DNA from 3 places in the Bacillus sp. CZDM1 genome. Region 1 is predicted to be linked to each of the others. Evidence: riboswitches for the same ligand, from Rfam matches in the RefSeq annotation. Region 1 holds a riboswitch; each other region holds the start of a gene.
What was found. Region 1 has a riboswitch for S-adenosylmethionine ahead of ACY3XC_RS14430 (methionine biosynthesis PLP-dependent protein). Riboswitches for the same ligand answer to the same signal wherever they lie in the genome.
Positions count from the first base shown of each region.

Region 2: it holds a riboswitch for S-adenosylmethionine, as region 1 does, so the genes downstream of both, ACY3XC_RS11260 (phosphoadenylyl-sulfate reductase) here and ACY3XC_RS14430 (methionine biosynthesis PLP-dependent protein) in region 1, are expected to answer to the same signal.
Region 3: it holds a riboswitch for S-adenosylmethionine, as region 1 does, so the genes downstream of both, ACY3XC_RS17040 (methionine ABC transporter ATP-binding protein) here and ACY3XC_RS14430 (methionine biosynthesis PLP-dependent protein) in region 1, are expected to answer to the same signal.

Region 1 is NZ_JBUESO010000005.1:369,130-372,376, reverse strand. Features, by position in the region: gene ACY3XC_RS14440 (CpsD/CapB family tyrosine-protein kinase) at 1-125, opposite strand, end outside; gene ACY3XC_RS14435 (YveK family protein) at 112-828, opposite strand; SAM riboswitch class I at 1,591-1,707, shown strand; gene ACY3XC_RS14430 (methionine biosynthesis PLP-dependent protein) at 1,793-2,908, shown strand; gene metC (cystathionine beta-lyase) at 2,908-3,247, shown strand, end outside.
Region 2 is NZ_JBUESO010000004.1:212,313-215,559, forward strand. Features, by position in the region: gene ACY3XC_RS11255 (anion permease) at 1-1,008, opposite strand, end outside; gene ACY3XC_RS11260 (phosphoadenylyl-sulfate reductase) at 1,024-1,740, opposite strand; SAM riboswitch class I at 1,809-1,910, opposite strand; gene cobA (uroporphyrinogen-III C-methyltransferase) at 2,071-2,844, opposite strand; gene ACY3XC_RS11270 (formate/nitrite transporter family protein) at 2,860-3,247, opposite strand, start outside.
Region 3 is NZ_JBUESO010000007.1:78,666-81,912, reverse strand. Features, by position in the region: gene ACY3XC_RS17050 (MetQ/NlpA family ABC transporter substrate-binding protein) at 1-224, opposite strand, end outside; gene ACY3XC_RS17045 (methionine ABC transporter permease) at 243-893, opposite strand; gene ACY3XC_RS17040 (methionine ABC transporter ATP-binding protein) at 883-1,914, opposite strand; SAM riboswitch class I at 2,000-2,106, opposite strand; SAM riboswitch class I at 2,180-2,278, opposite strand; gene ACY3XC_RS17035 (hypothetical protein) at 2,506-2,703, opposite strand; gene ACY3XC_RS17030 (MFS transporter) at 2,867-3,247, opposite strand, start outside.

The DNA of each region.
Region 1 (3,247 bases):
GTTAAAAAGCGAATATTGGTACGAATTGTCCTGAATTCCTCTGCTATGAGTGAACTTGGGTTTGAATAAGCTATTAAGCTTCGTTTCTGGCTTTTATATGAAGTTTTACGTTTATTTGGAAACACTTGTCTCACCTCTAAAATTTAACTCCATTTGATATTGACTTTTCTTTTTAATACTTTTTTTATTTATTTTGGAAACTCGCCCAATTACCGGAATACCCAGAATCTCCTCAATTTCAACATCAGACCTTAGAGTATCATCGAATGAATCCAATAAGAACACCAAACCGATTCCTAAAACTAGACCAACTACAAGAGCTAGAACGATATTTCGTATTTTATTTTCATTAATTGGGTAAGGATATATATTCGCCTTTGACAATAGTTTGATATCATTGAATCCTAGAATTCTTGGGACTTCCTCTTTAAATACTTTTGTAGTTGAATTCGCTATTTCCGCAGCTATTTTCGGGGACCTATCCACCACATTAATACTAACAACCTGTGATCCCGAGATACTCTCGACACTTATCTGTTCAGACAATTCCTTTGAGGACTTTTCCAATTCAACTTCTTCTATAACTTTATCTAATATCATTGGATCTGTAATTATTACATGAAGAGTTTTCATTAACTCAGTATCTGCCCCAACTATAATGCGTGCTGATGACTGATATAACAATGTATTATAATAAGTGTTATAAATAATACCAATACCCACAGTCAGCAAAGAAAAAACAGCAATTATCCAGAACCTTTTTTTTAAAACATTAAATATTTCTCTTAGATTAATATCCCTTACTTCCCTTTTTTCCGCACTATTCATGGGCTAATGCCAGCCACCTTCCCACATATAATTAAAGAGCAAAAATTATATAAAAATATTAAAAGTAGAATAATAATAATTAATTGCAATTTATAACTCAATACTAGTTCTTTATAAAGAACTAGTCAATAGCTTTTATTGTCAGAATTTGACTGTAGATAATGTTCTTATTTTAAGTTACAAAAAAGACTCTCTTTTGAAAACTACTTCGTTTATTTATTCACTTTATCTTTATTCTTTCAGGCTTAAATATATAAACTAGGATACATTCCAACGTGTTGATATTAGATTTGATGGTTCCGTATTATCCCTATTCTCAAATTTACTTTACCTTACTTTACAAATAACAGTATTGTTCCTTAGATATTGATAATTCAAAAATTAGTAAATTACCATGGTATTCCCTTGTAATAAATGAGTAATATATCCTAGAAAAATGATGAAATATGTAAAAAGAAAAATTACTAATTCTATTAATCGAATATTTGATGTTTCTAAATTCACTAGTTAATATCTAATTTCACCAATGTTGCATAGAAAAAACAGTTCAATAGCCCAACGGGACTTATACATCTCTGAATTTTATTCGGCACTCAAATCAAAAGGAATTTTTCTTTATACCAAATAACAAAATTGGGCATTTTGAGTATTTTTAATAGTGAAATTAAATTAATGCAACACTAGTGATCCAATTTTAAAAAATAAATAATTGACACTTCTCCTTTACTGTAGTAAATTTTATAAATAATCTAAATATTTATGTTCTTATCAAGAGAGGTAGAGGGAATGGCCCTATGACGCCTCAGCAACCTTCAATGTCTTATTTCATTGAAAAGGTGCTAAGTCCTACGAGTTATTTGTTAACTTGTGAGATAAGGAGAATGACCTGTGCGAACGTGCATCCAAAAGTCTTCTTCTTAAAGAAGACTTTTTTTGTTTTTTATAAAGGAGGAGGATTAGGAAAATGGTTTATAAAGTTGACACGAAGTTAGCTCAAATTGGCAATAGAAGTGATAAGGTGACAGGCACCGTAAATCCTCCTGTTTACTTTTCAACAGCTTACCGTCACGAGGGCATTGGACAATCAACAGGATATGATTACTCAAGGACAGGAAATCCTACTCGGCAGCTCCTTGAAAAGGCGATTGCTGATCTTGAAGGGGCCGATCAAGGATATGCCTGCAGTTCGGGGATGGCTGCTATTTTTACGATTCTTTCCCTCTTTCAGTCTGGTGACGAGTGGATTGTCAGTGAGGATTTATATGGAGGAACGTATCGTTTACTAGAACAGGGATTTAAAAAATGGGGACTCCAGACTCAATATGTTAATACTTGCAGTCCAGAAGAAATTGAAAGCAGGATTACTCCACAAACCAAGGCGATTTTCCTTGAAACCCCGACCAATCCACTTATGCAGCAGTCTGATATAAGTGCTGTCTCAAAAATTGCAAAGAAACACGGAATTATTCTAATTGTGGATAATACCTTCTATACCCCGCTTCTCCAACAGCCTATCGTGCTTGGAGCGGATATTGTTATTCATAGTGCAACGAAATACTTAGGCGGTCATAATGATGTCCTTGCTGGTCTTATTGTTGCAAAGGGGAAAGAAATTTGTGAGGCGCTGGCGTTTCACCATAACGGAGCGGGTGGAGTTCTAAGTCCTTTTGATTCTTGGCTGGTAATGCGCGGAATGAAAACTTTATCTCTTCGTATGCAGCGGCATGAAAGCAATGCGAAATCAATAGTGGAATACCTTTCTGCTCATGAAGGCGTAACAGATGTTCTTTACCCAGGAAGAGGCGGAATGGTTTCCTTCCGCTTACAGGATGAGTCCTGTATTAACCCATTCCTGAAAGAACTTTCACTTATTACGTTTGCTGAAAGCCTTGGAGGAACAGAAAGCTTTATTACCTACCCTGCCACACAAACGCATGCTGACATACCAGAAGAAATTCGAATTCAGTCCGGGGTTTGTAATCGACTATTAAGATTTTCTGTAGGACTAGAAGATCCAACTGATATCATTCAAGATCTTGAACAGGCATTAGCTAAATTAAAAGAAGGAGTGATGGGATAATGAGTTCGGAAGAATATCGTTTTGAAACAAAGCTCCTTCATAATCAGCATAAAGTCGATCCAAATACAGGAGCAGTAAGTGTGCCCATCCAGCATGCTTCAACCTTCCATCAGTTTGATATCGAAAGTTTCGGAAAATACGATTACGCTAGAAGTGCAAACCCAACAAGAGAAGCACTTGAGGATGTAATCGCTGAATTAGAGGGTGGAACAAGAGGCTTTGCTTTTTCGTCGGGAATGGCAGCTATTTCAACAGCCTTCCTCCTCCTTTCTTCCGGTGATCATATCGTGATTACTGAGGATGTGTATGGCGGCACATATCGAATGGTCACAGAGGTAC
Region 2 (3,247 bases), on a different contig from region 1:
CAAAACACCGAATACGGAGATTAAGACACCTGCCATCGCAACAATTGGATAGAAGTTATGCTCTATCAGCATTTGGATAAGTGTGTAAGAAAGCACCATAGATAATACAGGTGATACGATCCACACAGTAAGCAGCTGAACCACTATACCCTTTTTTAGAACTGACTTGCCATGTTTGGCAAAGCCAATACCGATAATCGAAGATGTCGTGATTTGTGTCAGTGGCACAGGTATGCCGAAGACAGAGGCTGCCGTAACGATCGCTGCTCCTGTCCCAGAAATGACACAACCCTCTTCCAGCCGAAGCGTGGTAATTTTCTTTCCATTCGTTTCGAGAACACGATGGCCTAACAGAATCGCACCAGCTGCAACAAAAAGCCCGCCCCAGAAAATACCGTCACTTGTAGACATGATGGCAGCACCGACTAGCGGTCCTACAGCATTAGCGACATTGTTCATTCCCGCCGAAAAGGCTTCAAATAATCCCATACAAACGACAAGAACTGAAAGATACGGAACGGCTTTTGGCGCTTCCATCCAGCGTTTTAGCATCCTGTTTTTTAATAGCTTAGTAGAAAAGATGGCGATTATAAATGCTGCAACAGGCGTTAGCAGCCAAAAGACCATAATCCATGCCAAACTGCCGACAAATACTGATTGATAGACAATTCCGGCCCCAACGACGGATCCTACTGCTACCTCACTTGTTGAAAGTGGAATCCCGAAAATATTTGCTAAAAATAACGCTAGCGCAGCAGATGCTAAAACAATAAGAGCAATGGGTACGGTAAAGGTACTACTCGGAACAATCCCGCTTCCAATCGTTTTCACCACTTCCCCGCCGCCAAGCCAGGCACCAAGAAAAACGGTAATACCGCATAAAAACAATGCCAGCCTTTTATTAACTACACCTGCTCCGTAGGAAATCCCCATCGAAGCTGCTGCACCACTAGCACCAATATTGAATGCAAAAAATAATCCTATGATAACCGCAATAATTGTGAGCAAACTATAAGCCCCCTTTTAGGATGTGTGCAAGCCACACTCCGTCTTGCCGCTTCCCGTCCAGCGTCCTGCACGTGAATCACCGTCTGCCGAAACAGGCTGTGTACAAGGAAAACAGCCGATACTAGGGTAATTTTGATCGTGCAAGGTATTGTAAGGGAGATCTTTTTCCTTGATATAGGACCAAACTTCATCCCAAGTCCAGTAAATCAGCGGACAGATTTTAATGTTTTGAAACTTTTCATCTTTATTTAGGAATTCTGTGTTTGCTCTTGTCGGTGATTGTTCTCTGCGAAGTCCTGAAATCCACGCTTGTTTTGCCGTTAGTGTCTCCCTTAATGGAATCACTTTACGTATATTACAGCATTGGTTAGGCTCCCTCTTCCATAGCGCTGATCCATATTGTTCACGTTGTTCATCTAAGGTTAGCTTTGGAAGTTTCCGCTCAATTTTCAATGAAGGAAACCGTTGTTCCATTTTATTAATAACCTCATAGGTTTCCGGAAAGTGTAATCCTGTATCCAAGAAAACGATATGCGCATCTGGCTTCACCTGCTGGATGAGGTCGATTAATACGATCGCCTCTGCACCAAAGCTGGATGCATAGACAATTTGTTCTTCTGGATATGAGCTGTAAGCCCACTCCAGTACCGATTTTGCTCCCTTCGTTTTATTCTCGGTTGGGAAAGAACCTGATATTTGACTCCAATTTTCATACGTAACTGGTGTAGTCATGTCTATAAACCTCCTTTGTCCATCAAAAAGCCTTCCCAAAAAGGAAAGGCATCTCACGTTTGTTTAACGCCTTATCTTCCAAAATGAAGTTCATTTTGCTGGAATTAGCACCTTACACAGCAGGTTGCCGGGCTTCATCGGACCAGTCCCTCAGCCTCTCTTGATAAGTATTTGGTAATTGTTGAAATTAATCCTACCATACCAATAGGATTTGTGTAAATAAAAAAATATAAAATTTAGAAAAATTATTTTTCACACTTTTACTACATCAAAAAACAAAAAAAACGTCCTGGACTCATGTACCCCCAGAACGGTTTATTTGCTACTACTTTAAGCCATGGTTGCATAGCTTTCTTTATTCACTTTTGCTCCTATTAAATTTATTTTTTCACGGAAGGTGACGACTTCTCCAACAACGATCATGGCAGGATTTTCAATTTCTTCTTTTTCAACTATGTCTACAATAGAACTCAACGTTCCTGTTACGGTACGCTGTGCACTTGTTGTCCCTTGCTGTATGATCGCAACAGGGGTCTCCGCTTTTTTACCATGCTTCATTAATTCCTCGCAAATATATGGGAGATTTGTCATTCCCATGTAGATTGCCAGAGTATCTACAGCTGTTGCTAGACCCTTCCAATTTATGTCGTCAGGTTTCCCCTTTGGCTTGTGACCCGTTACAATAGCAAAAGAGCTTCCTAATTCACGATGAGTGATCGGAATTCCAGCATAAGCAGGAGCGGCTACTCCTGCTGTTATCCCGGGAACTACTTCGACTGGCAGACACTGTTCAACCAAAGCTTCTACTTCCTCAGCTCCGCGTCCAAATACGAAAGGATCTCCACCTTTTAATCGAACAACATTTTTCCCCTGTTTTGTGTATTTGACTAGAAGATGATTAATGGTTTCTTGCTGAAGTGTATGGTAATTCGGTTTTTTCCCACAATAAATGAGATGGCAATCTCGTTTTGCTTCCACTAAAAGCTCTGGATTAACCAGCCGGTCATAAAGAATCACGTCTGCTTTCTGAATACATCGTAACGCCTTAACTGTTATTAAATCAGGGTCACCAGGACCTGCTCCAACGATATATGCCTTTCCCATAATCATCCCTCCTTCTTATCGCTGTGTACTCGGTATCACCGCCTTTGTTTGTGGCAGTTCTAGAATATTTTGCGATTCTGTCTTTTTATGAGTGTAATAGAGCGCCATTCCTGTAAAAAGAACACCGCTGACTAAATTGCCAATTAATACGGGGATTTGATTCCATACCCACCAATCTGTAATTGTGACATCCGCACCCAGTATCATGCCAGCTGGAATGACAAACATATTCACCACTGCGTGCTCAAAGCCCTGGGCAAAAAAGATTAAGATTGGAAGCCACATTGCTGCAATTTTCCCCATGACAGACTTCGTGGTCATAGCCATTACCGCACCAAGAGTAACCATCCAATTACAGAGCATCGCTTTTACAAATACGACCAGTAAGCCTTCAGAACCAAGA
Region 3 (3,247 bases), on a different contig from region 1:
GCAAGAGCTGTGTTGGGAGCGACGTAATCAGAGAATGAAACGATTTCGATATTGATTCCCTCTTTTTTAGCCTTTTTCGCTACAAAATCCCAAATACGTGTATCAGTTCCGCTGACACCAAGCTTAACGGTAGTTGATTCTTTACCCTCTGATGTTTTTTCAGCACAGGCTGCGCTAATAATCGCCAAAGTAATAATAATGATGGATAGTAAAAGTTTTTTCATCGTTAATTTCCCCCTAGTTTATCTTCGTCTGATTTTCTTTGCTGCTATATTTCCAAATGACTGCAGGCCTTGAACCATTACAATCAGAATTGCTACTGTAATCATCATTGTGACTGTATCAAAACGCTGGTAGCCATAGGTAATGGCTAAATCTCCAATCCCGCCGCCTCCGACAGCCCCAGCCATTGCCGATGCACCAACTAATCCGATAGTGGCTATCGTTAAGGCTAAAACAAGTGAACTTAGTGCTTCTGGAATAAGAAATTTAAAAATAATTTGCCCAGGGGTTGCACCCATTGCCTCTGCTGCTTCAATGACACCTGGATCCACTTCTAGCAATGAATTTTCTATTAATCTGGCAATATAGGGACCGCAATAGAATACCAGAGGAACAACTGCCGCCGCCGTTCCAATCGATGTACCGACTATTAATCTTGTAACGGGAATCATCGCCACTAATAAAATAATGAACGGGACGGAACGAAAAATGTTAATGATCCCATTCAAGACGGTAAAGAACGGTAAATTCTGAAGCAGATGGCCTTTCCTAGTTACGACTAACAAGATTCCCAGCGGCAGACCAAGGATGGTTGAGAACAAGAGAGAGAAAGCGACCATTTGAATGGTTTCAATTAAGGCTTCTATGATTTGCTCTGAATTAACTAGCATGTGCGGTCACTTCCTTTATGCTGATTTTCTTCTGGTTGATATAGGTTAACGCTCGGATGACTTCTTTATCAGACCCCTGGAACTCAACAATGAGGTTTCCAAAAGGAGTTCCTTGAAGCTCGGTAATATTGCCGAACAAGACATTGATATGAATATCAAACTGTTTGGCTAGTTGTGACAATAATGGCTGACCCGCGGTGCTGCCGACAAAATTAATTCGGAAAATCCGCTGCATTCCATCATGCTTTTGAATGATTTCTTTAATAGAATCAGGCAGCTGGTCATTCATGACTGTGCTGACAAAATTTTTGGCAGTCTGTGTTTTGGGTGCTGAAAAGACATCAAACACTGTGCCTTCTTCAATAATTTTCCCTGCTTCGATAACGGCCACCCGGTCACATATCTCTCTAATTACCGCCATCTCGTGGGTGATAATTAGAATCGTAATGTTGTATTCGTTATTGATTTTTTTCAACAGCTGCAAAATCGAGCTGGTTGTCTGTGGATCGAGAGCAGATGTTGCCTCATCGCAAAGTAGAATGGAAGGCTGTGTTGCCAATGCTCTGGCGATTCCGACACGCTGTTTTTGTCCCCCGGAAAGCTGATCAGGATAATAGTCCGCCTTGTCTGCTAACCCGACAAATTCTAGTAATTCCATAACGCGCTTCTTAATCGCATCCTTAGGAACTTTGGCAAGTGTCAGAGGCATTGCCACGTTTGCAAATACTGTTTTTGAGTTTAATAGATTAAAGTGCTGAAAAACCATCCCAATATTTTTCTTAATCTCTCGGACCTCTTTGACAGACATAGAAGTGAGGTTATGACCATCAACAATCACACTGCCAGAGGTCGGACGCTCTAGTAAGTTCACACAGCGGATAAGTGAGCTTTTCCCAGCACCACTAAAGCCAATCACTCCAAATATCTCTCCCTTATTAATCTTCAAATCAATTCCGTTCAACGCGGCAACCTGCTGCCCGCCACTCTCATAAACCTTCTTAAGATTCTGAAATTCGATCATGGTGTATCGCTCCTTTATCAAATAAATAAAAAATCCTCTTCTAGAAACAAGAAGAGGATTGGCCAATGCAATGCATAGGAAGCTCTTCTTATCTCTCAAGCATTTTCCGCCTGCTGGATTTGGCACAGTCACCAATTTGGTTCCGCTGCCGAGGTGTCATAGGGCCAGTCCCTCAACCTCTCTGGATAAGAAATATTATTCAGTTAAAAATAAAAAACCTCTTCTTGAAAAAGAAGAGGGCGAATTGAAAAAATCATAGGTCCTCTTCTTATCTATCAAGTCGTACTTGCTGGATTTGGCACAGAATCAGAATTCCGCTGCCGAGGTGTCATAGGGCCAGTCCCTCAACCTCTCTTGATAAGAAGTATTTTTACTTTATTCATTTTTTGAACTTGTTAATTAATTTACTGTAGGAAAATTCAAAAGTCAAATACTATTTTTAAAATAATATTTAATCAGTTATCTTACAAACGCTTTCAAATGCTATAGATAGGCATTTTGAAAAAATAATATTTTTTTTATCGCAGACTTCAAATAAAGAGAAAAGAGAGCGTATGAATTCGCTCTCTTTCATGTTGCTTATTTTTAGAATTACCTTCTTTTACCAGCCAAATGAAGGACCCCATGGATGATTAGTACAAGAGAGAATAAAAGGATAGCCAGGACACCGATAAGGATAACTAATGGACTAAGCGGTGCAAAAAATCCTGTTAGCGGTACTCTTAGTAAAGCGAAACCAGCCAGGATACATAAGAAGTATAAAAAAGGACTGCGATCCAACACACTCATGGTATTCTCACTCCTTTCTAGGGTTAATACATTCGTATTCAAATAAGGAGTTATTTATTTACCAGAATAATAAATCAGTCCCATGTAACTATCTTTTTGGTAATATAATCCTCGCCTATGGACGGAAGGAGCAGTACCTTTGACATTGAACATTTACACTTTATTAAAATGCTTCCGCACTTTCCTTCACTGTATTTTTCACTGCAATCTCCGGATGAACCTTTCTTATGACGGTCGGTCTTAAAAGAGTAAGGACTACACTCACACATAATCCAGAAGACAGGAGCAGAACCCATTGTGCAGGGAAGATATCATACAAAAACCCATATAGCACCATTCCTAATGGTGATAAGGCCATGGCAACTGTTTCAATAAGGGAAAATACACGTCCCTTAAATTCATCTGCAATTTGTTTTTGCATCATTACTTGTGTTGGTGTATTGACGAAAACAATGCACACGCCTAAAACAAATTGAAGAAGAATGTAGTAGCCAAACATGATGTTGTAAGACATGGTGAAGAGTAAAGGGAAAGTGGCACTTCC